4 regions of the Streptosporangium oxazolinicum genome follow, and region 1 is predicted to be linked to each of the others. Evidence: riboswitches for the same ligand, from Rfam matches in the RefSeq annotation. Region 1 holds a riboswitch; each other region holds the start of a gene.

What was found. A riboswitch is a leader RNA that binds a small molecule or an ion and turns the genes downstream of it on or off. The one in region 1 is predicted to bind cobalamin.
Region 2: another riboswitch for cobalamin. It lies ahead of cobN (cobaltochelatase subunit CobN); the one in region 1 lies ahead of ABD817_RS36530 (ABC transporter substrate-binding protein).
Region 3: another riboswitch for cobalamin. It lies ahead of bluB (5,6-dimethylbenzimidazole synthase); the one in region 1 lies ahead of ABD817_RS36530 (ABC transporter substrate-binding protein).
Region 4: another riboswitch for cobalamin. It lies ahead of ABD817_RS15535 (ribonucleoside-diphosphate reductase subunit alpha); the one in region 1 lies ahead of ABD817_RS36530 (ABC transporter substrate-binding protein).

Annotation. Positions count from the first base shown of each region.
Region 1 is NZ_BAABAQ010000019.1:111,436-118,528, forward strand. It holds gene ABD817_RS36510 (YcaO-like family protein) at 1-705, opposite strand, end outside; gene ABD817_RS36515 ((2Fe-2S)-binding protein) at 962-1,525, opposite strand; gene ABD817_RS36520 (ABC transporter ATP-binding protein) at 1,712-2,494, opposite strand; gene ABD817_RS36525 (FecCD family ABC transporter permease) at 2,491-3,504, opposite strand; gene ABD817_RS36530 (ABC transporter substrate-binding protein) at 3,549-4,544, opposite strand; cobalamin riboswitch at 4,676-4,874, opposite strand; gene ABD817_RS36535 (MFS transporter) at 4,888-6,165, opposite strand; gene ABD817_RS36540 (LysR family transcriptional regulator) at 6,238-7,080, shown strand.
Region 2 is NZ_BAABAQ010000007.1:301,947-309,039, reverse strand. It holds gene cobN (cobaltochelatase subunit CobN) at 1-3,051, opposite strand, end outside; cobalamin riboswitch at 3,215-3,387, opposite strand; gene ABD817_RS20900 (precorrin-3B synthase) at 3,434-4,969, shown strand; gene ABD817_RS20895 (precorrin-8X methylmutase) at 4,966-5,592, shown strand; gene ABD817_RS20890 (precorrin-2 C(20)-methyltransferase) at 5,601-7,093, shown strand, end outside.
Region 3 is NZ_BAABAQ010000017.1:152,785-159,877, forward strand. It holds gene ABD817_RS35055 (ATP-binding cassette domain-containing protein) at 1-394, shown strand, start outside; gene ABD817_RS35060 (prolyl oligopeptidase family serine peptidase) at 450-2,468, shown strand; cobalamin riboswitch at 2,506-2,701, shown strand; gene bluB (5,6-dimethylbenzimidazole synthase) at 2,734-3,354, shown strand; gene ABD817_RS35070 (poly-gamma-glutamate hydrolase family protein) at 3,633-4,412, shown strand; gene ABD817_RS35075 (response regulator transcription factor) at 4,431-5,087, opposite strand; gene ABD817_RS35080 (hypothetical protein) at 5,448-5,831, opposite strand; gene ABD817_RS35085 (helix-turn-helix domain-containing protein) at 5,941-6,801, opposite strand.
Region 4 is NZ_BAABAQ010000005.1:6,103-13,195, forward strand. It holds gene glmS (glutamine--fructose-6-phosphate transaminase (isomerizing)) at 1-581, shown strand, start outside; gene ABD817_RS15530 (tripartite tricarboxylate transporter substrate-binding protein) at 816-1,835, shown strand; cobalamin riboswitch at 1,840-2,042, shown strand; gene ABD817_RS15535 (ribonucleoside-diphosphate reductase subunit alpha) at 2,159-4,453, shown strand; gene ABD817_RS15540 (ribonucleotide-diphosphate reductase subunit beta) at 4,507-5,502, shown strand; gene ABD817_RS15545 (mechanosensitive ion channel family protein) at 5,564-6,715, shown strand; gene glgC (glucose-1-phosphate adenylyltransferase) at 6,911-7,093, opposite strand, start outside.

The sequences.
Region 1 (7,093 bases):
GCCCACGACGCGGCGCGCGTGGTCCTCGACGAACACCGCGGCCACGGTCGCGTCGAACGTCGAGGGCACCCGCAGCAGGGACACCGTCAACCCCGCCTCCTCGGCCTGTGCCAGCGCGGTGGCCAGCGGGCCGCCCGCGGGCCTGGGCAGTGGTGCGGCCTCGGTGGCGCCCGCCCACCACGTGGTCACGGCGTCGCGTTCGAGGACCTCGCGCAGCGCCGCCTGCCGGGCCCGCTCCGGGGTCGTGGCGGCGGCGGTCCCGGCGAGGACGGGGTAGTTGGTGGGCGGCTCGGCGCGGCGGGGGCCGGTGAAGTAGTTCACGTACACCAGCGAGGCGGGCACCAGGACCCGCTGCCCGGAGACCAGGTCCTCGGCGGGCGCCCAGGCGATCTCCAGATCGGGGGTCATCGCGACGAACGGAAAACCGCGCGCCCGGTACTGGCCCTCTGAGTAGAGGGCGAACGCGCGCGGGTCGGTGGCGGGTTCGGTCAGGTCGCGGTAGGCGGCGCGGCGCAGCCCGGCGGGCACCTGGTTGGCGCAGTGGCGCTCGATCGCCTCTCCGATCGCGGCCGCGCGCGCCGCCTCCTCGTCGCCGAGGGCCGCGCCGCCGGTCACCTCCGTTCCTTCGGCGGGAAAGGCGGAGTAGGAGACCAGGCTGGGCACGACGGGGTCGTCGGGCGCGTCGCGGCGGACCTGTGCGATCACGAACGCTCCTCTTGAGGAAGCCGGACAGGGGCCGGGGCCCGGTGAGGGGCCCCGGCTTGGGGCGATCTACTCGTCGTCGTCCTGGCGCCACTCGAACGGCGAGTCCACCGCCGGGGTGTGGGACTTCAGGCAGTCCTGCGGGCCCTCGGGCTCGGCGAATCCGTGGTGTGCCATGCGCTTCCTCCTTCTGCAGGTGATTTGCACGTGCCAACTACATGCAACACCATAGGCATACGGTCGCGGTGAATTCAATAATTCATTTTTCCGCCAATGAGCAGTCGTCGCATTTGGAACCGTCCGGCACCCGGTAATAAAGGCAGCACGTGGTGCGCCGGAAGGCCAGTTCAGGGGAGATGAGCGCTCCCTTTCCCGCCAGGTGGCCGCGGGTCAGCAGGTCGGCGACCAGGTCGGCGGCGGGCTCGGCCAGGTCCGGGCGGGTGGCCGCTATCGCGCGGCCGGCCTCGGCCAGGGCGGAGGCGGCGTTGCCGTACAGCAGGCCGGGGGCGACCTTCACCCGCAGGCCGGCCGCCAGCGGTTCCAGGTGACGACGAATCACCAGGTCATAGAGCTGATCCGGCGACTCGTAGTGCCATCCCGCGGGGGTGGGCAGGCGCAGGCGCGGGCCGTCGTCGGCGCGGTCCAGGCGGGTCAGGTCGGGCACCACCGCATGGGTGAGCACGGTGGCCAGGAGCGGCGACCAGAGCCGCGCGGCGTGGCCGAGCTGGGTGATCGAGGCGCCGATGCGCAGCTCACGGGTGCCGTACCTGGCGGCCGTCGCCTCCACCAGGTCGGCGAAACCGCGTTCGTAGTCGGATCTCACGTCGTGCCACCCGGCCGGATCACCGCCGATGTGCAAAGAAAAGAACGAGCCGAATCCGGCGACCGCTCCGAGGGCCGTCAGAACCGATCCGTTCGATGCCGATTCCATTACGCGGAAGCTCCATTCGTGAAAGGCGCACGGTGAATACGCCGGATGGCGGATCCGGCTTTTCATACAAAGAGAGATTCAGTTCGTGAGGCGGCTCCCTCCGGTTCGCAGACTCACCCGCGGCACCCCTGTCTCCGGGTGGATCGCCACCTCGGCGTCGACCCGGTAGACCTCGGCGAGCAGAGCGGGGGTGAGCACGTCGGCGGGGGTGCCCAGAGCGACGACGCGGCCGGCGTCCATGACGCAGAGGCGGTCGCAGAAGGCGGCGGCCATGTTGAGGTCGTGCAGGGCGACCACCGCGGTGACGCCGAGGCCGCGCACCAGGTTCAGCGCGTCGAGCTGGTGGCGCAGGTCCAGGTGGTTGGTCGGCTCGTCCAGCACCATCGTGGTCGGTCGCTGGGCCAGCGCCCGCGCGATCAGCACCCGCTGCTTCTCCCCGCCGGAGAGCCGGTCGAAGGGCGCGTGCGCCAGGTCGGCCACGTCGAGCCGCCCCAGCGCGTCGGCGATGATCGCCCTGTCGTCCGCGTTGTCGCCGTCGAAGGCCCGTTTGTGCGGGGTGCGGCCCATGGCGACGACGTCGTACACCGACAGCTCGAAATCGCCGCCGCTTTCCTGGAGGACCGCGGCCAGCCGGCGGGCCAGCCGCCCCGCCGGCATGCGCCACACGTCCTCGCCGTCGAGCAGCACCCGGCCGCCGGTCGGCCTGCGCGCCCGGTAGAGGGTACGCAGCAGCGTCGACTTGCCCGCGCCGTTGGGCCCGGCCAGGCCGAGCATCTCCCCCTCGGCGACCTCCAGCGAGACCTGGCGAACCAGGTCGCGGCCGCCGACGCGGACCGACACCTCCTCCACGGTCAGTGTCACGTGGAACGCCTCCGCATCAACCACAGGAAGAACGGCCCGCCGACCAGGGCGGTGATGATGCCCACCGGGATCTCCTCCGGCGCGATCAGGGTGCGGGCGGCCAGGTCGGCCACGATGAGGAAGGCCGCGCCCAGCAGCGCCGTCGCCGGGAGCGCCCGGCGGTGGTCGGCGCCGATCAGCAGCCGGACGACGTGTGGCATGATCAGCCCTACGAAGCCGATGGTCCCGCTGACCGCGACGATCGTGCCGATCATCATGGCGACCAGCACGAACAGTGCCGCCCGGAAGCGGTGCACGTCCAGCCCGAGCGAGGCGGCGGCCTCCTCCCCGGCCAGCAGCAGGTTCAGCGGCCGAGACACCCCGACCAGCGCGACGGTCCCGGCCAGGACGGCCACCGCCGGGATCCACACCATCGTCCAGGTGGTCCCGGCCAGGCCGCCCAGCATCCAGCGCACCGCCGCCTGCGTCTTGTGCGGGTCGTTGGAGGTCACCACCAGGAAGCCGGCCACGGCCGAGAGCACCTCGGCCGTCGCCACCCCGGCCAGCACCAGCCGCACCGTCGTCATGCGCCCGCCCGAGCGGGCCAGGAAGTAGACCGCCACCAACGCGGCCAGCGCGCCGAGGAAGGCCGCGATCGGCAGGCTGAACGCGCCGAACACGCTCAGGCCGAACACCACCACGGTGACCGCTCCGACGCTGGCGCCGGAGGAGACCCCCAGCAGCATCGGGTCGGCCAGCGGGTTGCGTACCAGCGCTTGCAGGGCCATGCCGCAGACCGACAGGCCCGCGCCGATCGCCCCCGCCAGGACGACCCTCGGCAGCCGTACGTCCAGCACGATGGTCTCCCGCACGGGTGTCCAGCTCGGTTCGGCCAGGGCGGGATGCAGGTGATGGAGCAGGATGCCCCACACCTGCCCGGCCGGCAGGGCCACCGACCCGGCCGCGACGGCCGCGGTGACCGCTCCGCCGACCAGGAGCACGAGCAGGCCGATCACGACCGGGTACGGCATCCCCGGGCGCCGCGCCAACGGCACGGCGCCCGCGACCGGTTCGCTCACTTGAACCGGTCGGCGTGCAGCTGCCGGGCCAGCGCCTCGACGGCCCCCGGCGCCCGCACGCCGAGCACCACCGACGACAATGGCAGCACCGCGAACCGCTTGTCCTTGATGGCCGGTACGTCCTTCAGCGCCGGGTTGGCCAGCAGGAACCTCTCCTTGTCGGCCACCGGCTGGTCGCCGTAGTCGTAGATGACGATCCAGTCGGGCGCGCGCTCGGCGACCTGCTCGAACGACACGTCGCCCCACACCTTGTCGACGTCGGCGAACACGTTCTGTGCCCCGGCCAGCTTGATGATCTCGTTGCCGACGCCCTTGCCTCCGGCGGTGAAGGCGGTCTTGTCGCCGCTGTCGTAGACGAACAGCTTGACCGGGGTGGCGTCGGCGAGCTTGGACTTCACCCCGTCGAGGGTCGCCCGCAATGTGGTGATCAGCGGTTCGGCCCGGTCGGAGACGCCGAAGATCTTCGCGACGTTGCGGATCTCGGTGTCCATCAGGTCCACCGACACCGCGCCTTCGGCGCACTCCTCGACGTTCAGGTACGTCTTGATGCCGGCTTTCCCCAGGGCGTCGCGGCTGCGGCCCTCCTTCTCGTCGAAGGTGCTGGCGAAGCCGCCGTAGACGAAGTCGGGTTCCTCGGCCAGGAGCGCCTCGTAGGCCGGGTACTCCTTCGAGACGACCTTGATGGCGTCGTAGGCCGCCTTGTACTCGGGCAGCACCTTGTCGTCGAGGTAGGCGGTGCCGATCATCGACTTCTCCAGGCCGAGCGCCAGCATCACCTCGGTGGCGTGCTGGTTCATGGATATCGCCCGCCGCGGCGGCCGCTCGTACGTGCTCGTCACGCCGCAGTTGTCGAGGGTGACCGGGAAGCCCGCGGGCGCGGAGGCCGCCGGAGCGGGGGCCGGGACGTTCTCAGCCGGGGCACCGCCACAGGCGGCCAGCACCGCGGATACCAGGAGGGCGAGCAGGAGGGAGGTGGGGCGTCTGCCCGTCATGGAGTGTTCCTCTCACGGAATCTGCACAACGGGGCGGATCTGAAAGAGGGAACACCACAGGGCTTCTCGGCGCGGCCACCGGCTCGACGGGCACGAGAGCCCACTCCTCTCCGGGGAAATCCGCCCCAGTTCATCGAGGAGGCGACCGCGTGAGTCTCCTGGCTCTCGGGTCGAGGCTCGTCCCGGCCTTCCCACCCGTCATCCGGGCAGTGGCTTCTTCGGGATTCGCTCGCCGATCACAGTGGCGGGACCGCGCCGGATTCACACCGGCTTCCTCAGTCCGCGCTCGCCTACGCCGACCATGCTCGCACACCACTCATCAACGACAAAGCGCACACCCCGGTCAGATCCGGTGCGGCTCCCCGCGTTCGACGTCGGGGCCGATCGCGGCGGGCGCCGTCCCCGGAGTCGTCAGGCGGCGAGGGCCCGGCGCCCCGCGAGCAACATGATCACCGGCGACTATCCTGGGCGACCGGCGTGAGAGCAGGTATCCCGTCAGCGCGGCGAGCAGGCCGGCCAGTCCCGCCGCCGCGAAGCCGCCCGCCGGCACGGACGCGTCGATCGCCGCCCCCACGACCGGAGAGCCGAGCGCGAACCCCGCGCTCGCCGCCGAGGACTGCAGGCCGGTCGCCTCACCACGCACACCGGCCGGCGCCAACCGGCTCACCGCGTCGGAGACCGTGGAAAGGGTCGGCGCGGTGAGCAGACCGGCACCGACGACGGCCACACACAGCCAGGGCCAGTCACGGGCGAGTCCGGCCGGAATCGTCACCAGCCCGAGCAGGCCGAGCAGCAGCCAGGTGGGCATCGGCCGGGGCAGCGCTCCGTACACCAGGCCGCCCACGATGGACGTCACCCCGAACACGGCGACGACCACGGCCGCCCACGAGACCTGACCGGCTTCTCGAAGGGTCGCGACGATGGCCAGGTCGACGCCGCTGAGCAGCATCGCGACGCCGAACCCCATCGTCAGGACAGCGACCATGCGCGCTCCCAGCCACTGCCTGCGCCGGGGCCGGTCCGCCGCCTCGCCGTCCGCCTCGTCCTCGGCCCGCAGCGGCGGGTTGAGCAGGGCGATCCCCGCCCCGCCGACGACGATCGCGGTGCCCACTCCCCATGCCACCACGCCGGGAGACACCTTCGCCGCGCACAAGATCACCACCGGCGGCCCCACCAGGTACGACAGCTCGCCCACCACCGACTCCAGCGCGAACGCCGCCCGCCGCCGCCCCGCCGTCGTCATCGCGGCGATCGCCTGCCTGGTGACCGATTGGATCGGCACCATCAGCAGACCGGCGGCGAAGGAGACACCCAGCAAGATCACGTACGGCAGCACGGGCACGGCCAGCCAGAACACGAGCTGCGGCACGACAGTGGCCGACAACACGGTACGCAGGCCCCGCCGGTCGATCATCCGGCCCAGCAGCGGCCCGCCCAGCGCGACACCGGCGGTGAGCGCCGCCACCACGGCCCCGGCCGCCGCGTAACTCATGTCGAGGGCGACGACGACGTACATCGTCAACGCCATCGCGTCCGCCGTGATCGCGGCACGGGCGAGCAGCGAGATGGCCAGCAGCGGCGTCATCCCCGGCACCGCGAGCACCTGTCGAAATCCGATCACCGTTTTGACGCTAGATCCTGTGGAATGCCATAGGAAGCCGTCAGTTCATTGGACCAGCCATAATGAATTCTTATGGCACGTGATCTCGACACCGCACTGCTGCGGTCGTTCGTCACCGCCGTGCGAGCGGGCAGCATCAGCCGTGCGGCGTCGGCACTCGGCCGTACCCAGCCCGCGCTCAGCCAGCAGTTGCGCAAGCTTGAGAGGGCCGTCGGCAGCCCACTGCTGTACCGGGCGCCGTCCGGCGTCTCGCCGACCCGCGCGGGTGAGGAACTGCTGCCCTACGCCGAGCGCATTCTCGCGCTGTCGGCACAGGCACTCGCCGAGACGGGACGTGCGCTCACCGGGCACTGCGGGGTGGGACTCCTCGAGGATCTCGCCGCCTCCCGCCTTTCCCAGGCACTCGCCGACCTCGCGCGGCTGCACCCCGGCGCGACGCTGGAGGTGCTCAGCCTTTCCAACGCGGAGATGCGGGAGGCCTACGACGCGGGGCGTGTCCAGCTCGTGCTCGACGAGGTCCCGGGGCTTCCCTGGCCGCCGAGCTGGACGGTGCGTCTGCCGCTGGTCTGGGCGGTCGGGCAGGGGGTCGCCACCGACGCCGATCCGCTGCCGGTGGTGCTGTTCTCGAACACGTGCGCCTGGCGGACGTCGGTGCTGGAGACGATGGAGGGTACGGGGCGCCGCTGGCGGGTGGCGTTCGAAAGCAACAGTCTCGCCGGGGTGCTCGCCGCGCTGCGGGCCGGCCTCGGCGTCGCGGCGCTCCTGCCCGCCAACCTCGAACCGGCCATGGCCCGCCACGACGCGGCCGCGTTGCCCGCTCTGCCGGACGTCGAACTCGGCCTTGCCCGCCACCCCGCCACCGAGGGTGACGCGCTCGTCGACGCCGTGGAGAGCGCCCTGCGGCGGATGATGTGAGCCGCGCGCCTGA
Region 2 (7,093 bases), on a different contig from region 1:
GTAGGCGCCCGGCCGCGAGCCGAAGATCCGCATGGTGGCCCTGCGCTCGTCGCCGTGGGTCGCCTGGTCGGCGAGCACGTGCGCCCGCACGTAGTTGAGCTCCTCGGGCTCCTCCAGCCCGGCCGCGAGCCGTACGGCGTCGTCCAGCATCGCCACCACGTGCGGGAAGGCGTCACGGAAGAAGCCGCTGATCCTGACGGTGACGTCCACGCGCGGGCGACCCAGCTCGGCGGCGGGGATGGGCTCCAGGCCGGTGACGCGGCGCGAGGCCTCGTCCCAGACCGGCCGCACGCCGAGCAGCGCCAGCACCTCGGCGACGTCGTCCCCGGCGGTGCGCATGGCGCTGGTCCCCCAGACCGACAGCCCGACCGAGCGCGGCCAGTCGCCGGTGTCGGCGCGGTAGCGCTCCAGCAGGGACTCGGCCATCGCCTGGCCGGTCTCCCACGCCAGCCTGCTCGGCACGGCCTTGGGGTCGACCGAGTAGAAGTTGCGGCCGGTGGGCAGCACGTTGATCAGCCCGCGCAGCGGCGACCCGCTCGGCCCGGCCGGGACGTAGCCGCCGTCGAGGGCGTGCAGGATCGCGCCGATCTCGTCGGTGGTACGCGCCAGCCGGGGCACGACCTCGACGGCGGCGAACCGCAGGATGCGCTCCACCGTCCCGGCGTCCGCGCCGGGAACGCCGGACGCGTCGGCCGATCCCGCCGGGCCACCCGTGCCGGGACCGCCGCCCTGACCAGTCGTACCGGTTGAACCGGGCCCGTTACCCGAACCGGTCGCACCGGTCGTGCCAGCGCCCGCAGCCCCGGCGGTCGCCCGGCCCAGGACCTCGGCGGCCACCTCCCCCGCCGCCGACGGGTCCCAGTCGCGGTGCTCCATCGCCTCGACCAGGGCGCGCGCCAGGGTCTCGGCCTCGTCGACGCCGATCCGTCCCGCGCTGCCGTCCTCGGCCAGGCCCAGGGCCTCGCGCAGGCCGACGAGCGCCTCGCCGCCCGCCCACATCTGCCGGGCGCGGAGCATGGCCAGCACCAGGTCGACGCGCGGCTGCCCCTCGGGAGCGACCCCCAGCACGTGCAGGCCGTCGCGGATCTGGACGTCCTTGACCTCGCACAGCCAGCCGTCGATGTGCAGCAGGAAGTCGTCGAACTCGGCGTCGTGCGGGCGGTCGGCGACGCCGAGGTCGTGGTCGAGCCTGGCGGCCTGGATGAGCGTCCAGATCTGGGCGCGGATCGCGGGCAGCTTGGCCGGGTCCATCGCCGCGATGGAGGCGTGCTCGTCGAGGAGCTGCTCCAGCCTGGCCATGTCCCCGTAGCTGTCGGCGCGGGCCATCGGCGGGACGAGGTGGTCGACCAGGGTGGCGTGGGCGCGGCGCTTGGCCTGGGTGCCCTCGCCGGGGTCGTTGACGAGGAACGGGTAGATGAGCGGCAGGTCGCCGAGCGCGGCGTCCGGGCCGCAGGAGGCCGACAGGCCCGCGGACTTGCCGGGCAGCCATTCCAGGTTGCCGTGCTTGCCCACGTGGACCACGGCGTGCGCGCCGAAGCCGTCGGCCAGCCAGCGGTAGGCGGCCAGGTAGTGGTGACTGGGCGGCAGGTCGGGGTCGTGGTAGATCGCGATGGGGTTCTCGCCGAAGCCGCGCGGCGGCTGCACCATCACCGTCACGTTGCCGGAGCGCAGCGCGGCCAGCACGATCTCGCCCTCCGGGTCGCGCGACCTGTCCACGAACAGCTCGCCGGGCGCCGGGCCCCAGTGCTCCTCCATCCGGGCGCGCAGGTCCGCAGGAAGGGTGGCGTACCACTCGGCGTACCGGCTCGCCGCGATGCGCACCGGATTCCCGGCGAGTTGCTCCTCGGTGAGCCAGTCCTGGTCCTGCCCGCCCGCGGCGATCAGCGCGTGGATGAGCGCGTCGCCGTCCTGCGCGGTCACCCCGGGCAGCTCGTCCTCGGCGCCGATGTCGTACCCGCGCTCGCGGAGCGCGGCCAGCAGTCGCACCAGGCTGGCCGGGGTGTCCAGGCCGACGGCGTTGCCGATGCGGGCGTGCTTGGTGGGGTAGGCCGACAGCATCAGCACCAGCCGCCGCTCTGCGGGCGGGATGTGCCGCAGCGCGGCGTGGCGCACCGCGATACCCGCCACCCGCGAGGCCCGCTCGGGGTCGGCCACGTAGACGGTGAGCCCGTCCTCGTCGATCTCCTTGAAGGAGAACGGCACCGTGATGATCCGCCCGTCGAACTCGGGGATCGCCACCTGGGTGGCGGCGTCCAGCGGGGACAGGCCGTCGTCGTTCTCCTCCCAGGAGGCCCGGCTGCTCGTCAGGCACAGGCCCTGCAGGATCGGCACGTCCAGCTCGGCGAGCGCGCCGACGTCCCACGCCTCGTCGTCCCCGCCCGCCGACGCGGTCGCCGGGCGGGTGCCGCCCGCGGCGAGCACGGTCACCACCAGCGCGTCCACCGTACGCAGGACCTCCAGCAGGCCGGACTCGGCGGTGCGCAGGGAGGCGCAGTACACCGGCAGCGCCCGCGCCCCCGCGTCCTCGATCGCCGAGCAGAGCGCCTCGACGAAGGCGGTGTTCCCCGCCACGTGGTGGGCCCGGTAGTAGAGCACCCCGACGACGGGGCCGTCCTGGTCGCGGGCCTCGCGCTCCAGCGTCCCCCAGGTGGGGGTGGGCTCGGGCGCGGCGAACCCGTGGCCGGTGAGCAGCAGCGTGTCGGACAGGAAGTGGTGCAGCTCGGTCAGGTTGGCCGGGCCGCCGTGGGCGAGGTAGGCGTGCGCCTCGGCGCAGACCCCGCCGGGCACGGTGGACAGCTCCATCAGCTCGGCGTCCGGCGCCTGCTCGCCGCCGAGGACGACGACGGGCCTGGGTCCGGCGAGCAGGGCGTCCAGGCCCTCCTCCCAGGCGCGGCGCCCGCCGAGCAGGCGGACCACGACCAGGTCGACGTCCTCCAGCAGCGGCGGGAGGTCGGTGGCGGCGAGCCTGGCGGGGTTGCCGAGGCGGTAGCCGGAGCCGCTCGCGCGGGCGCTCAGCAGGTCGGTGTCGGAGGTCGAGAGCAGGAGGATCACGCGCCACACTCCAGGAGAGGCAGGGCGGTACGGCCCAGGGGTGCCACGGCGTGGCGGGGAAACGGCGATGCCACGATGTGACGGGGGAACCGCGATGTCGCGGTACGGCGGGGGAACGGCGAAAAGCGCACGGAGCTTCCTCCCTCGGGGTCCTCGCCCCGGGTCGTCGTCGGCCGCGACGGCTGGAGTCTCCTGGCTCCCGGATCGGTGCTCACCCCGGCCTTCCCGTCCGTCGTCGGACAGTGGCCCGGGTGGGGTTCGCTCCCCGGTTACAGTGGCGGGACCGCGCCGGAATCACACCGGCTTCCTCCCTTTGCCGTCGCCACCGATGACACTACGGCAGTCCGGTTCGATGCAAGAAACTGGCGTTAACATCCTCTGAGTGTCCATTGCCGACTTTTCCGGACGATCACGACTCGACGCGTGTCCCGGGGCTCTCCAGGTCCACGCCGCCGCGGACGGCGGCCTGGCCCGCGTCCGCGTGCCCGGAGGCCGCCTCACCCCCTCCCAGCTGCGCGAGCTCGCCGACGCCGCCTCCGCGTACGGCGGCGGTGTCATCGAGCTGACCTCCCGCGCGAACGTCCAGGTGCGCGGCCTCGGCCCGGAGAATCCGGACGGCGGTGCGGGCGGCGGGTTCGCCGCCCGGATGGCGGGGGCGGGCCTGCTGCCCTCGGCGACGCACGAGCGGATCCGCAACATCCTCGCCTCCCCGCTGACCGGGCTGACCGGGCTCGCGGAGCTGACCGGGCTCGTGGGGCGTGCCGGGCCGACCGATGCGTACGGTCCGGGCGGTGCGGAGCACCGGGGTCATCCGGGCCGTCCGGGCGGCGGCCCGATCGTCGACGTCACCCCGCTCATCGGCGAGCTGGACCGGCGGCTGTGCGCCCGGCCCGCCCTCGCCGCCCTGCCGGGGCGGTTCATGTTCGCCCTCGACGACGGCCGGGGGGACGTGGCCGGTCTGGGGGCGGACGCCGGGATCCTGCCGACGGGGCCGGACGAGGTCGCGCTGATCCTCGCCGGAACCGACACCGGTCTGCGCGTCCCGCTGGACGGAGCCGTGACCGCCCTGCTCGCCGCCGCCGGGGCGTTCCTCGACGAGCTGACCACCCGGGACGTCACCGCCTGGCGGATCGCCGAACTCCCCGACGGCCCCTCCCTGATCGCCGCCCGCGTGCGAACCGCCCTGGGGATCCCCGGCACGGCCCCCTTCGAACCGGTGAGCCTCCGGGTCGTGACGCTCGGCCCTGTCGGGGTCATCGGGAGCGCGGGCATGACCGAACCCGGAGTCGAAGTCGGTGTCGAGGGAGGCGAGGGAGGAGACGCGCGGGTCGCGCTCGGGGTGGCGGTCCCGCTGGGGCGGTTGACCTCCGCGTCGGCCCGGCTGCTCGCGGACGTCGCCTCCGGCGGGGAGATCCGGCTCACGCCGTGGCGGGGCGTGGTCCTGCCCGGCCTGGAGCGCGCCGAGGTCGCGGGCACGGCGGCCCGGCTGGAGGCCGCCGGGCTGGTCGTCGACCCCGCCTCCCTGTGGGTCGGCGTGACGGCCTGCACCGGCCGCCCCGGCTGCGCCAAGTCCCTGGCCGACGTCCAGGCCGACGCGGCCACCGCCATCGGCCTGACCCCGCCGCCGTCCCTGCCACCACCATCCGTGGCCCTGCCATCCACGGTCCCTCCGTCCGGAAGCGACTCTTCCGGAAGCGGGCCGCCGGTGGCCCCGCCGTCCGGGAGCGGGCCGGGCACCGATACGCTCCCCGTGCACTGGGCGGGCTGCGCCAGGCGCTGCGGTCGCCCGAGGGGGCGGGTCGCGGACGTGGTCGCCACCGGCGACGGCTACCGCCTGGAACTGGACGGCACCGGCCTGACCTGCTCCGGCATCGAGGAGACCGCGGCCGCGGTGGCGGCCGCCAGAGGGGAACTGTGATCGACTACGTCCGCGACGGCGCGGAGATCTACCGCCGCTCCTTCGCCACCATCCGCGCGGAGGCCGACCTGGACGGCCTGCCCGCCGACGTCGCCCGGGTCGCGGTCCGCATGATCCATGCCTGCGGGATGGTCGACCTGGTGAGCGATCTGCGCTGGTCGCCCGGTGTCGTGGCCTCGGCGCGCGAGGCGCTCCTCGCGGGCGCCCCGGTGCTCTGCGACGCGCAGATGGTCGCCTCCGGGGTGACCCGGCGCCGTCTCCCCGCGGGCAACGAGGTGGTCTGCACCCTCGGCGACCCCCGGGTGCCGGAACTCGCCGCGGAGCTGGGCACCACCCGCAGCGCCGCCGCGCTGGAGCTGTGGCGCGACAGGCTTCAGGGCTCGGTGGTCGCGATCGGCAACGCGCCGACCGCGCTGTTCCGGCTGCTGGAGATGGTCGAGGAGGGCGCGGGCCGCCCGGCCGCCGTACTCGGCGTCCCGGTCGGCTTCATCGGCGCCGCCGAGTCCAAGCAGGCCCTCGCCGAGCACCCGGCGAACCTTGAGTACCTGGTCGTGAACGGACGCCGGGGCGGAAGCGCGATGACCGCCGCCGCGGTTAACGCGATGGCGAGTGAGGAAGAGTGAGCGACGACGTGACCGGACGGCTGTGGGGCGTGGGGCTCGGACCCGGCGACCCCGAACTGGTGACCGTCAAGGCCGCCCGCCTGATCGGCCAGGCGGACGTGATCGCCTTCCACAGTGCCCGCCACGGCCGGAGCATCGCCCGCTCGGTGGCCGCCCCCTACCTGCGGGAGGGGCAGGTCGAGGAGGCGCTCATCTACCCGCTCACCACCGAGACCACCGACCACCCGGGCGGCTACCAGGGGGCGATCGACGACTTCTACGCCGCCTGCGCGGTGCGGCTCGCGGCCCATCTGGACGCCGGGCGCGACGTCGTGGTGCTGTGCGAGGGCGACCCGCTCTTCTACGGCTCGTACATGCACATGCACAAGCGCCTGTCGCACCGCTACGTCACCGAGGTCGTGCCGGGGGTGACGTCGGTGAGCGGCGCCTCGGCGGTCCTGGGGCGCCCGCTGGTCGAGCGGGACGAGGTCCTGACCGTGCTGCCGGGGACGCTCCCGGCCGAGGTGCTCGCCGAGCGCCTGGCGGCCACCGACTCGGCGGCGGTGCTGAAACTCGGCCGTACGTTCACCAAGGTCCGCGACGCGCTCGCCGAGGCCGGGCGGCTCGACGAGGCGTGGTACGTCGAGCGCGCCACCACCGGGCAGCAGCGCATCGCCCCCCTCGCCGAGGTCGACCCCGGCAGCGTCCCGTACTTCTCGCTGGCGCTCGTCCCGAGCCCCGTCAACGCGGCGAGTCCCGCGCCCGCCGCCGAAACCGGGACACCAGGTGACGTGAGCGCGCGCGGCGAGGTGGTCGTGGTGGGGCTCGGCCCCGCCGGGCGGCCGTGGCTGACCCCGGAGGCGCAGGAGGCGCTGGCCGGTGTCGACGAGCTCGTCGGGTACGGCCCCTACCTGGACCGCGTCCCGCCCAACCCGCGCCAGCGCCGCCACCCCACCGACAACCGGGTGGAGGCCGAACGGGCCGCGCACGCGCTGGAGCTGGCCGCGGCCGGGTCGAGGGTGGCCGTGGTCTCCTCGGGCGACCCCGGGGTGTTCGCGATGGCCAGCGCGGTGCTGGAGGTGGCGTGCGAGCCGAGGTTCGCGGACGTGCCGGTACGGGTGCTGCCCGGCCTGACCGCGGCGCACGCGGTGGCCAGCAGGGCCGGTGCGCCCCTCGGCCACGACTACTGCGTGCTGTCGCTGTCGGACCTGCTCAAGCCCTGGGAGGTGGTCGCCGAACGGATCGGCGCCGCGGCGAAGGCCGACCTCGTCCTGGCGATCTACAACCCGGCATCGAAGAGCCGTACCTGGCAGGTGGCCGCCGCGCGGGACCTGCTGCTGGAGCACCGGGCGCCGGAGACCCCCGTAGTCGTCGGCCGCGACGTCGGCGGGCCCCGGGAGAGCATGACCGTCACCACCCTCGGTGACCTGGACCCCGACACGGTCGACATGCGCTGCCTGCTGCTGGTGGGCTCCTCCACCACGCGGGTGGCCGAGCGGGGTGACGGCGGCCGGGTGGTGTT
Region 3 (7,093 bases), on a different contig from region 1:
CGTGGCCGAGGTCGGCCTGACGAACCTGGTGGCGCGGCTGGGCGGCTACGCCACCGAGATCCACTCGGGGCTGCTGTCACCCGCCGAACGGCAGCTGGTCGCCCTGGCCCGCGCCTACCTCGCCCCGGCCCGGCTGGTGATCCTCGACGAGGCGACGTGCCACCTGGACCCGGCGGCCGAGGCCCGTGCGGAAGAGGCGTTCGCCCGCCGGGACGGCACGCTCCTCGTCATCGCCCACCGGCTGACCTCCGCCCTGCGGGCCCGGCGGATCCTCGTCATGGACGGCACCAGCGTCCGGCTGGGCACGCACGAGGAGATGCTCGCCACCTCCCCGCTGTACGCGGACCTGGCCGGGCAGTGGGACCCGTCGAGCGTCCGGGAGCCGGTGCCGTGACGCCCGCACCGCGTTTCCCGTCCAGAGCCCAAGGTCTCCACACCGGAGGAATCCGATGATCTACCCTCCCGCCGAACGGCACCCCGTCGTCGACCACCTCCACGGTCACGCGGTTCCCGACCCGTACCGGTGGCTGGAGGATCCGGACAGCCCGGAGACGCGGAGCTGGACGGACGCCCAGGGGGAGCTGTGGCGCGAACACGCGGGCGCGCTGCCGGGCCGCCACCGGTGGCACTCGCGGGTGGCCGCGCTGACCGGGGCCGGAACGGTCGGCACGCCGATGTGGCGCGGCGGGAGCCGGTTCTTCCTGCGCCGTACGGCCCGGCAGGAGCACGCCGTCCTCTACCGCACCGGTCCCGACGGGGTGGAGGAGACGCTGATCGACCCGATGGAGCTCGACCCGAGCGGGCTGACCACGCTCGACCACTGGCAGCCCGACCTGGACGGCGGGCTGGTGGCGTACCAGCTGTCCAGGAGCGGGGACGAGCGGTCGGAACTGCGGGTCATGGACGTCGTCACCCGCCGGGTGGTGGACGGCCCGATCGACCGCTGCCGGTACGCGCCCGTGGCGTGGCTGCCCGACGGGAAGGCGTTCTTCTACGTCCGCTCCCGCCAGGTCCGCCTGCACCGGCTCGGCACCCCCGCCGAGGACGACGCCGTGATCATGGGTGAGGAGCGCTCGTACGGCCTGGGGATCAGTTACAACGGGCGCTGGCTCACGGTCTCGGCGATGGCGGGCGACGGCAACGACCTCTGGCTGGCCGACCTGTCGTCCTCCTCCCCCGAGCGCCCCGACCTGCGGGTGGTCCAGCGGGCGGCGGGCGCGATGACGGTGCCCGCGGTCGGCCGCGACGGGCGCCTGTACCTGCTCACCACCCTGGACGCGCCACGGGGACGGCTGTGCGTGGCCGACCCGGCGCGGCCGGGCCCCGAGCACTGGATCGACCTGGTCGGCGAGGACCCCGAGGCGGTGATCGGGGAGTTCGCGATCGCCGGGCAGGCGCTGCTCGTGAGCCGGACCCGGCACGCGGTCAGCGAGATCGGCGTCCACGACCTGACGACCGGGAGGCGGCGCGGCCCGGTGCCGCTGCCCGGCCTCGGTTCGGCGGGAGGGATGACCACCCGCCCCGAGGGCGGCCACGAGGTCTGGTTCACCTACACCGACAGCGTCACGCCCGCGGGGGTGTACCGCTACGACACGCGCACCGGTCGGACGTCGCTGTGGAGCGCCGCGCCCGGCGCCGTGGAGGTCCCCGAGCTTGAGGTCCGCCAGGTGGTCTGCGCCTCCGCGGACGGCACCCCGGTGCGGATGGTCGTGCTGGCCCGCCCCGGTTCGGGCCCCAGGCCCACGATCCTGTACGGCTACGGCGGGTTCGGGCTCTCGCTCACGCCGTCGTACTCCAGCTACGTCCTGCCCTGGGTCGAGGCGGGCGGGGTCTTCGCCCTGGCCCAGTTGCGCGGCGGCGGCGAGGAGGGCGCGGACTGGCATCGCGACGGCATGCTGGAGCGCAAGCAGAACGTCTTCGACGACTTCGCGGCGGCGGCCGAGAAGCTCGTCGCGGACGGCTGGACCACCCCCGAGCGGCTGGGCGCGTGCGGCGAGTCGAACGGCGGGCTGCTGGTCGGCGCCGCGCTGACGCAGCGCCCCGACCTGTTCGCCGCCGTCGTCTGCTCGGCGCCGCTGCTCGACATGGTCAGGTACGAGCGGTCGGGGCTCGGCCCGGCGTGGCGTTCCGAGTACGGTTCGGCCGAGGACCCCGAGCAGCTGGGCTGGCTGCTGGGCTACTCCCCCTACCACCGGGTCACCGACGGCGTCGACTACCCGGCGACGCTGCTGACCACGTTCGGCGGTGACTCCCGCGTCGACCCCATGCACGCGCGCAAGATGTGCGCGGCGCTGCAGGCGGCGACGTCGGGCTCGCGGCCGATCCTGCTGCGCCACGAGGGCGGCGTCGGCCACGGCTCCCGCTCGGCGGGCCGCGCCGTCGGCCTCGCCGCCGACATGCTCGCCTTCCTCGCCGCCCACACCGGCCTGGACACCAGCCTGGACACCGGCACCCGAACGGCCCGGTGACACGATCCCGGCGGGAATCGGCTACCGTGTCGAGCGGCGAACTGTTGTGAGGTGCTCCGCTCCGGCGGGGAGAATCGGGAAGCCGGTGTGATTCCGGCACGGGCCCGCCGCGGTGACCGGGAAGTCCCCACCCACGCGCGTACGCGCGGCCACTGGTCCGGCACGGACTGGGAAGGCGGGTGGCCAGGCGTCGATCCGGAAGTCCGAAGACCGGCCTCGCGCTCACAGCCCCGGCACGGGGCATGTACACAGCGGGAGCCTGCCCATGGACAACCGGCTTTACGACGTCATCCACCGCCGCCGCGACGTGCGCGCGCAGTTCACCGGCGCGCCCATCCCCGACGAGGTCCTGCACCGCGTCCTGTCGGCGGCCCACGCCGCGCCCAGCGTCGGCCTCTCCCAGCCCTGGGACTTCGTCGTGGTACGCGACGCCGCCATCCGGGAGACCTTCCACGAACACGTTCACCGCGAGCGGGAGGTCTTCGCCGCGACCCTCGACGCCTCCGCCGCGCGGCGATTCGCCCGAATCAAGATCGACGGTGTGCTGGAGTCGACGCTGTCGATCGTGGTCACCTACGACCGGGACCGGGGCGGCCCCGCCGTCCTCGGCCGCCACGCCATCGCCGACGCGGGCCTGTACTCGGTGTGCCTGGCCATCCAGAACCTCTGGCTGGCCGCGACCGCCGAGGACCTCGGCGTCGGCTGGGTGTCGTTCTACCGCGAGCCCTTCCTCGCCGGCCTCCTCGGCATCCCGGCCGGGATCCGCCCTGTCGCCTGGTTGTGCCTCGGCCCGGTCACCCACCTGGAGACCACGCCCGACCTCGAACGGCACGGCTGGCGTCACCGGCGCCCGCTGGGCGACGTCGTCCACCACGACCGCTGGTGACCGGCGCCCCGGCGAGGTCGGGACGGTCGTCCGGAGCCGGTCTCCGGCGAACGCCGTGACGTCTTCGCGCCCGCACGGCGGACCGTCACCCCCCGCTCTCGGCCCCGCCGCCCAATCCGACCTTCAGGTGAGCGCGGCCCGTTTCCGCTTCCGGCGGCGAGGCCCAAAGGTGGCCCGCCGTCCATCGGCATCGAAACGACGGCGATGTGTCAGTGACACTTGAATGCCGGATCCTCCCGGGAAATGCTCGCGGTGACGGACCTCACGAGGAGATGATCGTGAAGAGCGATTCCATTCGCCGATGTCTTCCAGCGACGCTCGGGGTGATCGCGCTGGGCGCGAGCATGGTCCTCCCGGCCACCGCCCACGGCGCGGCGCGGACCGCACCGGGGGCGGCGGTCGCCGGGGTGAGCCGGATTCCCTTCGGCGTCGCGTCCGACACGTACGACGGGTACGCCCAGCTCGCGGCCCACGAGAGCGAGGGAAGCGACTATCGGCGTGTCCAGCGGTTCCCCGCCAGGGCCAGGGTGGCGCATATCGCGATCCACGGAGGGGGCATCGAGGCACCCACGACCCAGCTCGCGAGCCACTCCGCGAGCTCCCGAGGCTTCGCCTACTACTCGTTCGAGGGCATCAAGAAATCCGGCAACGGTGACCTGCACATCACCTCCGGCCGGTTCGACGAACCCAGGGCGCTCAAGTTGGTGGCGCGGGTCGACTACACCGTCTCCTGGCACGGCGCGTCCGGCGCCAGGCCGACGACCTACGTCGGCGGTCGCGACGTGGCGCTGATCCGCAGGGTCACCGCGGAGCTGCGCGCCGCGGGGTTCACGGTCGCGAAGTTCGTACCGGCCGAGATCGCGGGAAGGAGCCCGAGCAACATCGCCAACAAGAACCGCAGGGGCAAGGGGGTGCAGCTTGAGATCAGCAGCGGCCAGCGAGAGCGGTTCTTCGCGGGCGGGAGGCTGAACCGTTCCTGGATCGAGAACCCGGCCAACCGCACCGGCGCGTTCTACCGATACACCGCCGCGGTCAATCGCGCCCTGGCCGGACTCTGACGCGGACGGGGCGGGCGGTCAGTTGAGCGAGCGGTAGCGGTTCAGGCCCAGGCTGGTCAGGTCGTCGGACCACAGCCAGCCCGCCTCCCTGGCGATCCTGACCGCCTCGACGCGCGTACGGGCGTCGACCTTGGTGAGGATCCGCGCCAGGTAGTTGCGTACCGTGCCGCCGGACAGGCAGAGACGGTCGGCGATCTCGCCGACCGGCGCCCCCTCGGCCGCGGCCTGCAGGACCTCCAGCTCGCGTGCGGTGAGCGGGTTCCTCTTCGCGTTGAGGGCGGCGACGGCCAGCTCGGGGTCGACGACCCGCTCACCGGCGGCCACCCGGCGTACGCAGCCCGCGAGCTGGCCCGCCGGAGCGTCCTTGACGACGAAGCCGCGCGCCCCGGCGTCCAGCGCCCGGCACAGCGCGGCCGGGGTCGCGAGCCCGGTCAGGATCACCGTCCCGCACTCGGGAAACCGGCGGTGCAACTCCGCCGTCGCGGTGAGGCCGTCGGTGCCGGGCAGGCCGATGTCGATGAGCGCGACGTCCGGCCGGTGGTCCAGGCAGGAGCGGACCACCTCGTCGCCGTGACCGACCTCGGCGACGACCTTGATGTCACTCTCCGTGGAGAGCAGGGCGACCATGGCCCCTCGGACGAGATGCATGTCCTCGGCGATCAGGACGCTGATCATGAATCGTCTCCCCCATGTTGCACCGCGCGCTCTCACCTGGCCCGGGGACACTACCCAAGGAAGTCGGGTGACTACCGCAAGTCCGAGTTAAACACGAAACGCGCGGCATCGGACCGTGATTCGCGCAGGTAGGAGACTTCGGCGCGCGGCAAATAGGGGCCGGCGGTCAGTGGACGCGCTCTCAAAAAGCGCGCGCTACCCACACGAAGCGGCCAAATCGGCCGCGAAAATCGGCCACGACGGGCGGCGCGCCCCCTCTCCAGAGGGACCGGACTCGCGTTCGCCGGATGCCGGGGGCGGGCTCCGGGGAGGCGATTCCGGCTGCGGTCCGTCACCGGTGCGCCACCGCGACGGACACGGTCAGACCGGGGCGGCGGCCTCGTGGTGTTCCAGCAGGACGTCGGTGAGCAGGTAGCCTCCGCGTATCAGGTGGACCAGCGGGCGGGCACGCAGTTCCCGGTAGTGGGCGGCGATCCGGATCGCCGCCGCGACCGGGGTGGCCGCACTCGTCCACAGCGGCCTGTCCCGGTCCGCGGAGATCGGGACGATCCACCAGAAACGGCACGCATCGTCCAGGCGGGCGACCAGGCCGTAGTAGACGGAGATGACGATCTTTCCGGACGGCAGGCGGTGGACGTCCGCCGGGATGTTGTGGGATCGGGCCAGCAGGGCCGCCAGTTCACGGGCCCGGAGTTCAGCTGAGGGCGGCCCGAGGTCTTCGGGGGTTCTGTGATCAACGGCCACGCTGGTGAGGGTAAGGATCCGGGGGCGCCCGCCTCAACGATGTTGCGCGATGTTGCGTGTTCACTCCTCGCGAAGCGTCACTTCGCGGGATCTCACTCCCTGAGGGACGTCATCCCGACTTCCCGCGGAACGTGCCGGCCGCGGCTCGCAGCATGTCGCGGGCCTCCTTCCCGTACACCGCGGCTCCGCTCAGCGCCTGGAACGCCTTCTCGTACACGCCCACGTCACTGGGGGCCTTGTGCTGGATCTGGCCGGGTACGGTGTCGACGCGGACCCTGTTGGCGTCGTATATCCAGAAGTTCTCCGGCGGCATGAGCGGCGGCCTGGTCGTCGCGGAGACGATGCCGAAGGACACGTTCGCGGTGCCGGAGGTCAGCTCCACCAGCCGGTCGAGCTGGGCGGCCATCTGCTCGGGGCCGACCAGCGGCATGCGCAGCGCCTGTTCCCCGACGACGAACGCGAACCGCTTGCTCCCGTTGCGCAGGATCTCCTGCTGTTTCAGCCGCGCCGCGACCGCGGCCTCGATGTCGTCGGGGATGCCCCGGAAGTCGATGATGGCGCGCAGGTGGCCGCGCGCGTAGTCGCCGGTCTGGAGCAGGCCGGGTACGGCCGAGTGCTGCCAGACACGGAACTGGTGGGTCTTGTCGTACAGCGGCTGGAACGAGCGCTGGACATGACCGAGCCCGCTCTCCTCCAGGCGGCGCCAGTCGGTGTACATCGCGTCGATGTTCTGGGCGGCCGCGATGAGGTCGACCACCTGCTCGTCCGCGTCGCAGGCCTCGCACCACGTGCGGATGTCCGCCTGGTTGGGCATCTGGACCGCGTTCTCGATCTTGGAGATCTTGGTGTGGTCCAGGCCGGTCTTCGCCGCCAGCGCTCGCCCTGTCAGCCCGGCGTCGGCGCGGAGCGCCCTGAGCCTGGCGGCGAGAATGCCTTTGGCCTCGTCGATGCGTGCTGTGGAGGTCGCCATCTCCATCACCTTGTCACCGCGGGGGGTTGGTGCTCCGACAGTACGTCGAATGTTGCGATCCGTCTCAAATGTTGCGAATTGTTGTGAAATCGTGGGCGCGTTCCCATCACGCTCCCCTGTCCGCCCACTCCGTGCCTTCCCTGCTCGTCCCCGGCCCGTTTCCGCTCGGCGATCTCACGGACAGGACGGGCCGGCGAACCGAGTCGACGCTCCCGAGGCTGTCAAGGCTGTCGAGGCCACCCGCGACCGGCTCCGGCAGGCCGAAGTTCAGCCCACGCCGGACCGGACGGCC
Region 4 (7,093 bases), on a different contig from region 1:
TGCTCGCGCTGCACCTGGGCCGGGTGCGTGACCTGTCTCCCGCCGACGGCCGCAGGATCTGCGACGGCCTGCGCAGGCTGCCGGACCAGATCAAGGAGATCCTGGCGCTGGAGCCGCAGATCAGGGAGCTGGCGGGCAAGTACGCCGAGTCGCCGAGCATGATGTTCGTGGGCCGGGTCAGGGGCTATCCGGTGGCCCGCGAGGGCGCGCAGAAGCTCAAGGAGATCTCGTACGTGCACGCCGAGGCGTACCCGGCGAGCGAGCTCAAGCACGGGCCGCTGGCGCTGATCGGCCCGGACATGCCGACGGTGGCGATCGTCCCCGACGACGAGCTGCTGGACAAGAATCTCACCACGCTGGGCGAGATCCGTGCCCGGGGTGGCCGGGTGCTCATGGTGGGCCACCGCACGACGGACCCCAAGCTGGCCGACGACTGCGTCGTGGTGCCCAAGAACGAGACCGAGCTGGACCCGATCCTGCTCTCGATCCCGCTCCAGCTCTTCGCCTACCACGCCGCCGTGGCGCTGGAACGGGACGTCGACAAGCCCAGGAACCTGGCCAAGAGCGTCACGGTGGAGTGAGGCCCCGCAGCTCCTGACCCTCAGCCCCTGCCTCTCGCCCCCGCGCCCCCGGTGCCCCGGCCTCGCTCCGGCCTGCCGGGGGCGCTGTGGGCACCGGGGGGCTCTTCGGGCTCCCGCGCGGTCCGATGACTCATGTCCGAGTGCGGGCGACATTTCCACATACCCCCGCTTCGTCACAGAAAGTGAGTAAGAAGTAACCTTTGGTGTGAGGGTTTCCTGGGGGAAGGGGCGCTTATGCGCCGCAGGGGGTTTTTCGCACTGGCGGCGGGGGTCCTGGTCGCCGCGGGGTGTGACGCGGGCGGCGGTGCCGGTCCGGCGGTGAAGCGCCTGTTCATCCTCGAACCGACCGCCGACGGCCACGGCTGGGACGGGATCGCGGGCAGGCTGGCGACCGTCCTGGTCCAGTCGGGACTGGCGCGTACCGCCATGGCCGTCGAGCGGCGGGGTGCCCTGGGCTCCGCCCCGCGCGACGCGTTCGGCGCCTTCCACGGCCCCTTCGCGCGCGAAGGCAGGCTGCTCGTCACCGCGATGCCGATGGTGGCCGCCGCGGAGATCGCCAACACCACCGCCGTGGTGAACGCCGCCACCCCCATCGCCCGCCTGGTCGGCGACTGGGCGGTCCTGGTCGTCCCCTCCGACTCCCGCCTGCGTACCTTCGAGGACTTCGCCGCGCGGCTGCGCGGGAACCCGGCGGGGCTGACGGTCGGCGGCGGGGCGGAGGGCGGCTCCGACCACGTGCTCTACGGGATGATCGGCAAGTGCCTCGGGGTGGACACCCGGCTGCTGGAGTACGCCGGATACCTCGCCCCCGAGGATGCCGCCGAGGCGCTCCAGGTCGGCCGGGTGGCGGCCCTGCTGGGATCGGCGCGCGCCCTGCGGCCTGAAATCAGGGCGGGCCGTCTGCGGCCCCTGGTGGTCTCCTCCGGCGGCCGGATCGACGGGATCGACGCGCCGACGCTCATGGAGGTCGACGTCCGGCTGGAGTACAGCGACTGGTGCGGCCTGCTGGGCCCCAAGGACATGAGTCCGGGGGACCGGGACGCCGCGATCGACCTGTGTGACAGGATCGACGCCGCGCCGCGCTGGCGTTCCCTGTGCGCTGCCCACGGCTGGAGCCGGGTCTATCTCAGTGGCGACGAGTTTCGCCAGTGGCTCTTCACCGAGACGGCACGCACCCGCGGTGTCCTCCACGAGCTCGGGCTGTTGAAGTCCTCCGACACAACCTGTTGGGGTAGTTGCGTCAGACGCCCCTAGATGTAGGATCCTGCTCGTTGCTGGTTCGCCCCGCGAGGGGCGAGGCAAGAGGGAACCCGGTGAGATTCCGGTGACTGCCCCGCAGCGGTGAACGGGAACGAAAGCCGTCAGTCAAGCACTGGGCGAACCATGCCTGGGAAGCGACGGCCGGTAGGCATGTGCGGTGCGCCCGTGAGTCCGAAGACCTGCCGGTGACGTGACTGTCCAGGGCCTCGTGGGAGGGCCCGCGGAACGAGGCGATCCGGCGTGCCCGGGATCGCTCGCGGACGCGTGCCCCTCCGGCGGAGCCGTACGGGGAAGTTCGAGCGAGCGAGGGGCACTACGTGACACAGGCATTGGCGGAGACCACCACGGGGAGCGCCGGAACCACCGGGAACACCGGGAACACCGGGAACGCGGCGGCGGCCACGATGGGCACCGGGAGCACCGGAAACACCGGGAGCGCGGCGGACGATCGCAGGCTGGCCATCGACGAGGCGGCCGCCCGGGTGATCACCGATCCGGAGAACTCCAGGGTCGCCGCCGCGATGCTGGCCGAGCTGATCGCCGACGAGGCCGCCGAGCACGGCGTCCGCCGCTTCTCCGAGTCCGTCGCCGCGACCCACGAGGCGGGGCTGATCCAGGACGGGCTCGCGGAGTTCGTGGCCGCCCACGCCGGGGTCCTGGACGCGCTCGTCGACCCGGAGGCCGACGCCAGGTTCGAGTACTTCGGGCTGCGTACCGTCTACGACCGCTACCTGCTGCGCCACCCGCGAACCCGCAAGGTCCTGGAGCGCCCGCAGCACTTCTTCCTCCGGGTGGCCTGCGGCCTGTCCGAGACCGTCGAGGAGGCCGCCGAGCTGTACGCGCTGATGGCCACCCTGTCCTACCTGCCCAGCTCGCCCACGCTGTTCAACTCCGGCTCCCGCAGGCCCCAGCTCTCCTCGTGCTTCCTGCTCGACTCGCCCCGCGACGAACTGGAGTCCATCTACGAGCGCTACGGGCAGGTCGCGCGGCTGTCGAAGTACGCGGGGGGCATCGGGATCGCCTGGACCAGGGTCCGCTCGCGGGGCTCGCTGATCCGGGGCACCAACGGCCACTCCAACGGCATCGTGCCCTGGCTGCGCACGCTCGACTCCAGCGTCGCCGCGGTCAACCAGGGAGGCCGCCGCAAGGGCGCGGCCTGCGTCTACCTGGAGCCCTGGCACGCCGACGTCGAGGAGTTCCTGGAACTGCGCGACAACACCGGCGAGGAGGCCCGCCGCACGCACAACCTGAACCTGGCCAACTGGATCCCCGACGAGTTCATGCGCCGGGTCGAGGCCGACGGCGTCTGGTCGCTGTTCGACCCCAAGGAGGTCCCGCACCTCACCGACCTGTACGGCGCCGCGTTCGACGACGCCTACCGGGCCGCCGAGGCCGAGGGCCGCTTCACCCGGCAGATCCCGGCCCGCACCCTGTACGGGCGGATGATGCGCACGCTCGCCCAGACCGGCAACGGCTGGATGACCTTCAAGGACGCGGCGAACCGGACCTCCAACCAGACGGCCAGGCCGGAGAACGTCATCCACCTGTCCAACCTCTGCACCGAGATCCTGGAGGTCACCGGCGACGCGGAGACCGCCGTCTGCAACCTCGGCTCGATCAACCTCGCCGCCCATCTGTCGGCGGAGGCCGGGGACGGGGTCGACTGGGCACGGCTGCGCGCGACCGTCCGCACCGCCGTGCGCTTCCTCGACCGCACCATCGACCTGGGCTTCTACCCGACCCCCGAGGCGGAGGCCGCCAACCGCAGGTGGCGCCCGATCGGGCTCGGCGTGATGGGCCTGGCCGACGTGCTGTTCACGCTGCGGCTGCCGTTCGACTCGCCGCGCGCCCTGGAGCTGTCCACCAGGATCTCCGAGGAGATCGCGCTCGCCGCCTACCGGACCTCCTCCGACCTGGCCGTGGAGCGGGGCCGCCATCCCTCGTACGAGGAGACGAGGGCCGCCGCCGGGGTGCTGCACCCCGACCACTACGGGGCGGCGGGGTCGGCGGAGTGGGCGGAGCTCAGGGAGCGGATCGCCGGGACCGGCCTGCGCAACTCGCTGATGATCGCGATCGCGCCGACGGCCACGATCGCCTCCATCGCGGGCTGCTACGAGTGCATCGAGCCGCAGGTCTCCAACGTCTTCAAGCGCGAGACCCTCTCGGGGGAGTTCCTCCAGGTCAACCGCTATCTCGTCCGCGACCTCCAGGCCCGTGGCCTGTGGACCGCGCAGATCCGCGACGCGATCAAGCGCGCCGACGGCTCCGTGCAGGACATCCCCGAGATCCCCGCCGACCTGAGGACGCTCTACCGGACCGCCTGGGAGCTGCCGCAGAAGGCACTCATCGACCTGGCCGCCGCGCGCACCCCGTACATCGACCAGTCGCAGTCGCTGAACCTCTTCATGGCCACGCCGACCATCGGCAAGCTCTCCTCGATGTACGCCTACGCCTGGAAGTCGGGCCTCAAGACCACCTACTACCTGCGCTCGCGCCCGGCCACCCGGATCGCGCAGGCCACCGTGGCGGCGCCGGTGGAGCGGGCCGTCCTCGACCCCGAGGCCGTCGCCTGCTCCCTGGAGAACCCCGAGTACTGCGACGCCTGCCAGTAGCCGTCCCAGTCCCTCGGAAGCCCCGCCGTGACCACCCAGAAAGGCATTTCCCGATGTTGCTCGACCCCGGCATGGACCTCACCCTGCGGCCGATGCGCTACCCCGAGTTCTACGAACGCTACCGGGCCGCGATCCGCAACACCTGGACCGTCGAGGAGGTGGACCTCACCTCCGACCTGGCGGACCTGGCGAGGATGACGCCCGAGGAGCGCCACCTGATCAACCGCCTCGTGGCGTTCTTCGCCACCGGCGACTCGATCGTGGCCAACAACCTCGTCCTCAACCTCTACCAGCACCTCAACGCCCCCGAGGCGCGCCTGTATCTCAGCAGGCAGCTGTTCGAGGAGGCGGTGCACGTCCAGTTCTACCTGACCCTGCTGGACACCTACCTGCCCGACCCGGACGAGCGGGTCAAGGCCTTCGCCGCTGTCGAGCACATCCCCTCGATCCGGGACAAGGCGGAGTTCTGCTTCCGCTGGATCGACTCGCTCGGCGGGCTGACCCGGCTGGAGACGCGGGAGGACCGGCGGGCGTTCCTGCTCAACCTGATCTGCTTCGCGGCGTGCATCGAGGGGCTGTTCTTCTACGGGGCCTTCGCCTACGTCTACTGGTTCCGGTCCCGGGGTCTGCTCGGCGGCCTGGCCACCGGGACGAACTGGGTGTTCCGCGACGAGTCCATGCACATGGAGTTCGCCTTCGGCGTCGTGGAGACCGTACGGGCCGAGGAGCCGGACCTGTTCGACGACAAGCTCACCGAGCAGGTCACCCGGATGATCGAGGAGGCGGTCGCGGCCGAGCTGGCCTTCGCGGCCGACCTGTGCGGCGACGGCCTGCTCGGGATGAGCGTGGACCAGATGCGCCAATACCTGGAGTACGTGGCCGACCAGCGCCTGGTCAGGCTCGGGATGCCCGTCCGGTACGGCACGGCCAACCCGTTCGCCTTCATGGAGTTGCAGGACGTGCAGGAGCTGGCCAACTTCTTCGAACGGCGGGTTTCGGCCTACCAGATAGCCGTCGAAGGGAATGTCACATTCGACGAATCCTTCTGATTAGCTGGTGATCCAGGCAAGAGAACGACGAGGATGAAAGACGTCGAGGGGGACGCCTTCAGTGTCCAGCTGGATCACGATGATTGTTTCCGTGGTGGCCGCCGTCGTGGCGGTGGAGGTGGTGCGAAGGGTGCTGCGCTCACGACTGATCGGCGAGAAATGGGTTCTCGCCGGTCCGCTCGTGCGCCGCTGCACCTGGCCGGGGTTCGCCACGGCCGCCGTGGCGACGGCCCACACCATCTACGAGCCGGCCATGGCGACGGCCTCGGTCGGCCAGATGATCGATCGCGGTCTCAGCCTGGCGATGATCGGGTGCGCCACCTGGCTCGTCATCCAGGCCGCCTACGCGGTCACCGACGTGGTCCTGGAACGTCTGATCACCGTCGAGGGCGAGGGCAACCGCAGGGCCCGCCGCATCCGCACCCAGATCACCCTGGTCCGCCGGGTCGCCTCGGCGGTGATCATCGTGGTGGCGCTGGGCGCGATGCTCTTCACCTTCCCGCAGGTGCGCGCGCTCGGAGCCGGGCTGCTCGCCTCGGCCGGGATCGCCGGTGTCGTCGTCGGTATCGCCGCCCAGTCGACCCTGGGCAACATGCTCGCCGGGCTCCAGCTGGCCTTCAGCGACGCGCTGCGCCTGGACGACGTCGTCGTGGTGAAGGGGGAGTGGGGCCGGATCGAGGAGCTCAGCCTCACCTACGTGGTGCTGCGGCTGTGGGACGAGCGACGGCTCGTCCTGCCGGTCTCCTACTTCACGGCCAACCCGTTCGAGAACTGGACCCGGCACAGCAGCCGGGTGATCGGCCACGTGATGTTCCGGGTCGACTGGTCGGTACCGGTGGATGAGCTGCGCGCCGAGCTCTACCGGGCGCTGCGCGAGCACCCGCTCTGGGACCAGAAGGACTGGACCCTCCAGGTCACCGACACCCTTCCCAACGGGCTGCTGGAGCTGCGCGCCCTGATGAGCGCCGCCGACTCCGCCAGCGCCTGGGATCTCAAGTGCGACATCCGCGAGCACATGGTGGCCTTCGTCCGCGAGAAGTATCCCGAGGCGCTGCCCCGCTTCCGGGTCGAGACCCCGCCCCCGTCCGCGACCGTCCCCGGGACGCTCACCGGGCTGATGGGCGCGGGCCTGATGTCGCGCGGCCTGGGCGGGGACCCCGGTGACCGGGACGGCTCCGCCGTGCGGGACGGCGACCAGCCGGATCCGGTCTGAGGCGACGGGCCCGCGCGTCCGTTCCGCGCGCTTCGGGATCTCGGACGACCCCCGCGGTGCCCCGGACCGGCCCAGCCTGGAGGGCGGGGCCGGGAACCAGCGGTGAAGCGGATCGGGAACCGGCGGCGGGCCGGGGCTCCGGGACGGTGCCCGACGACGCGGGGCCCGGGTGGCGTCCGGCCACGCGGGGCCGGGTCAGCGTTCGACGATCTCGTTCTTGCCGATGACGACGATGCCGCCGCTGGTCACCGCGAAGCGGCTGCGGTCGTACTCCAGGTCGAAGCCGATCCTGGCGCCGTCCGGGATGATCACGTTCTTGTCGATGATGGCCTTGCGGACGATGGCGCCTCGGCCCACCTTCACGTTGCCCATCAGGAC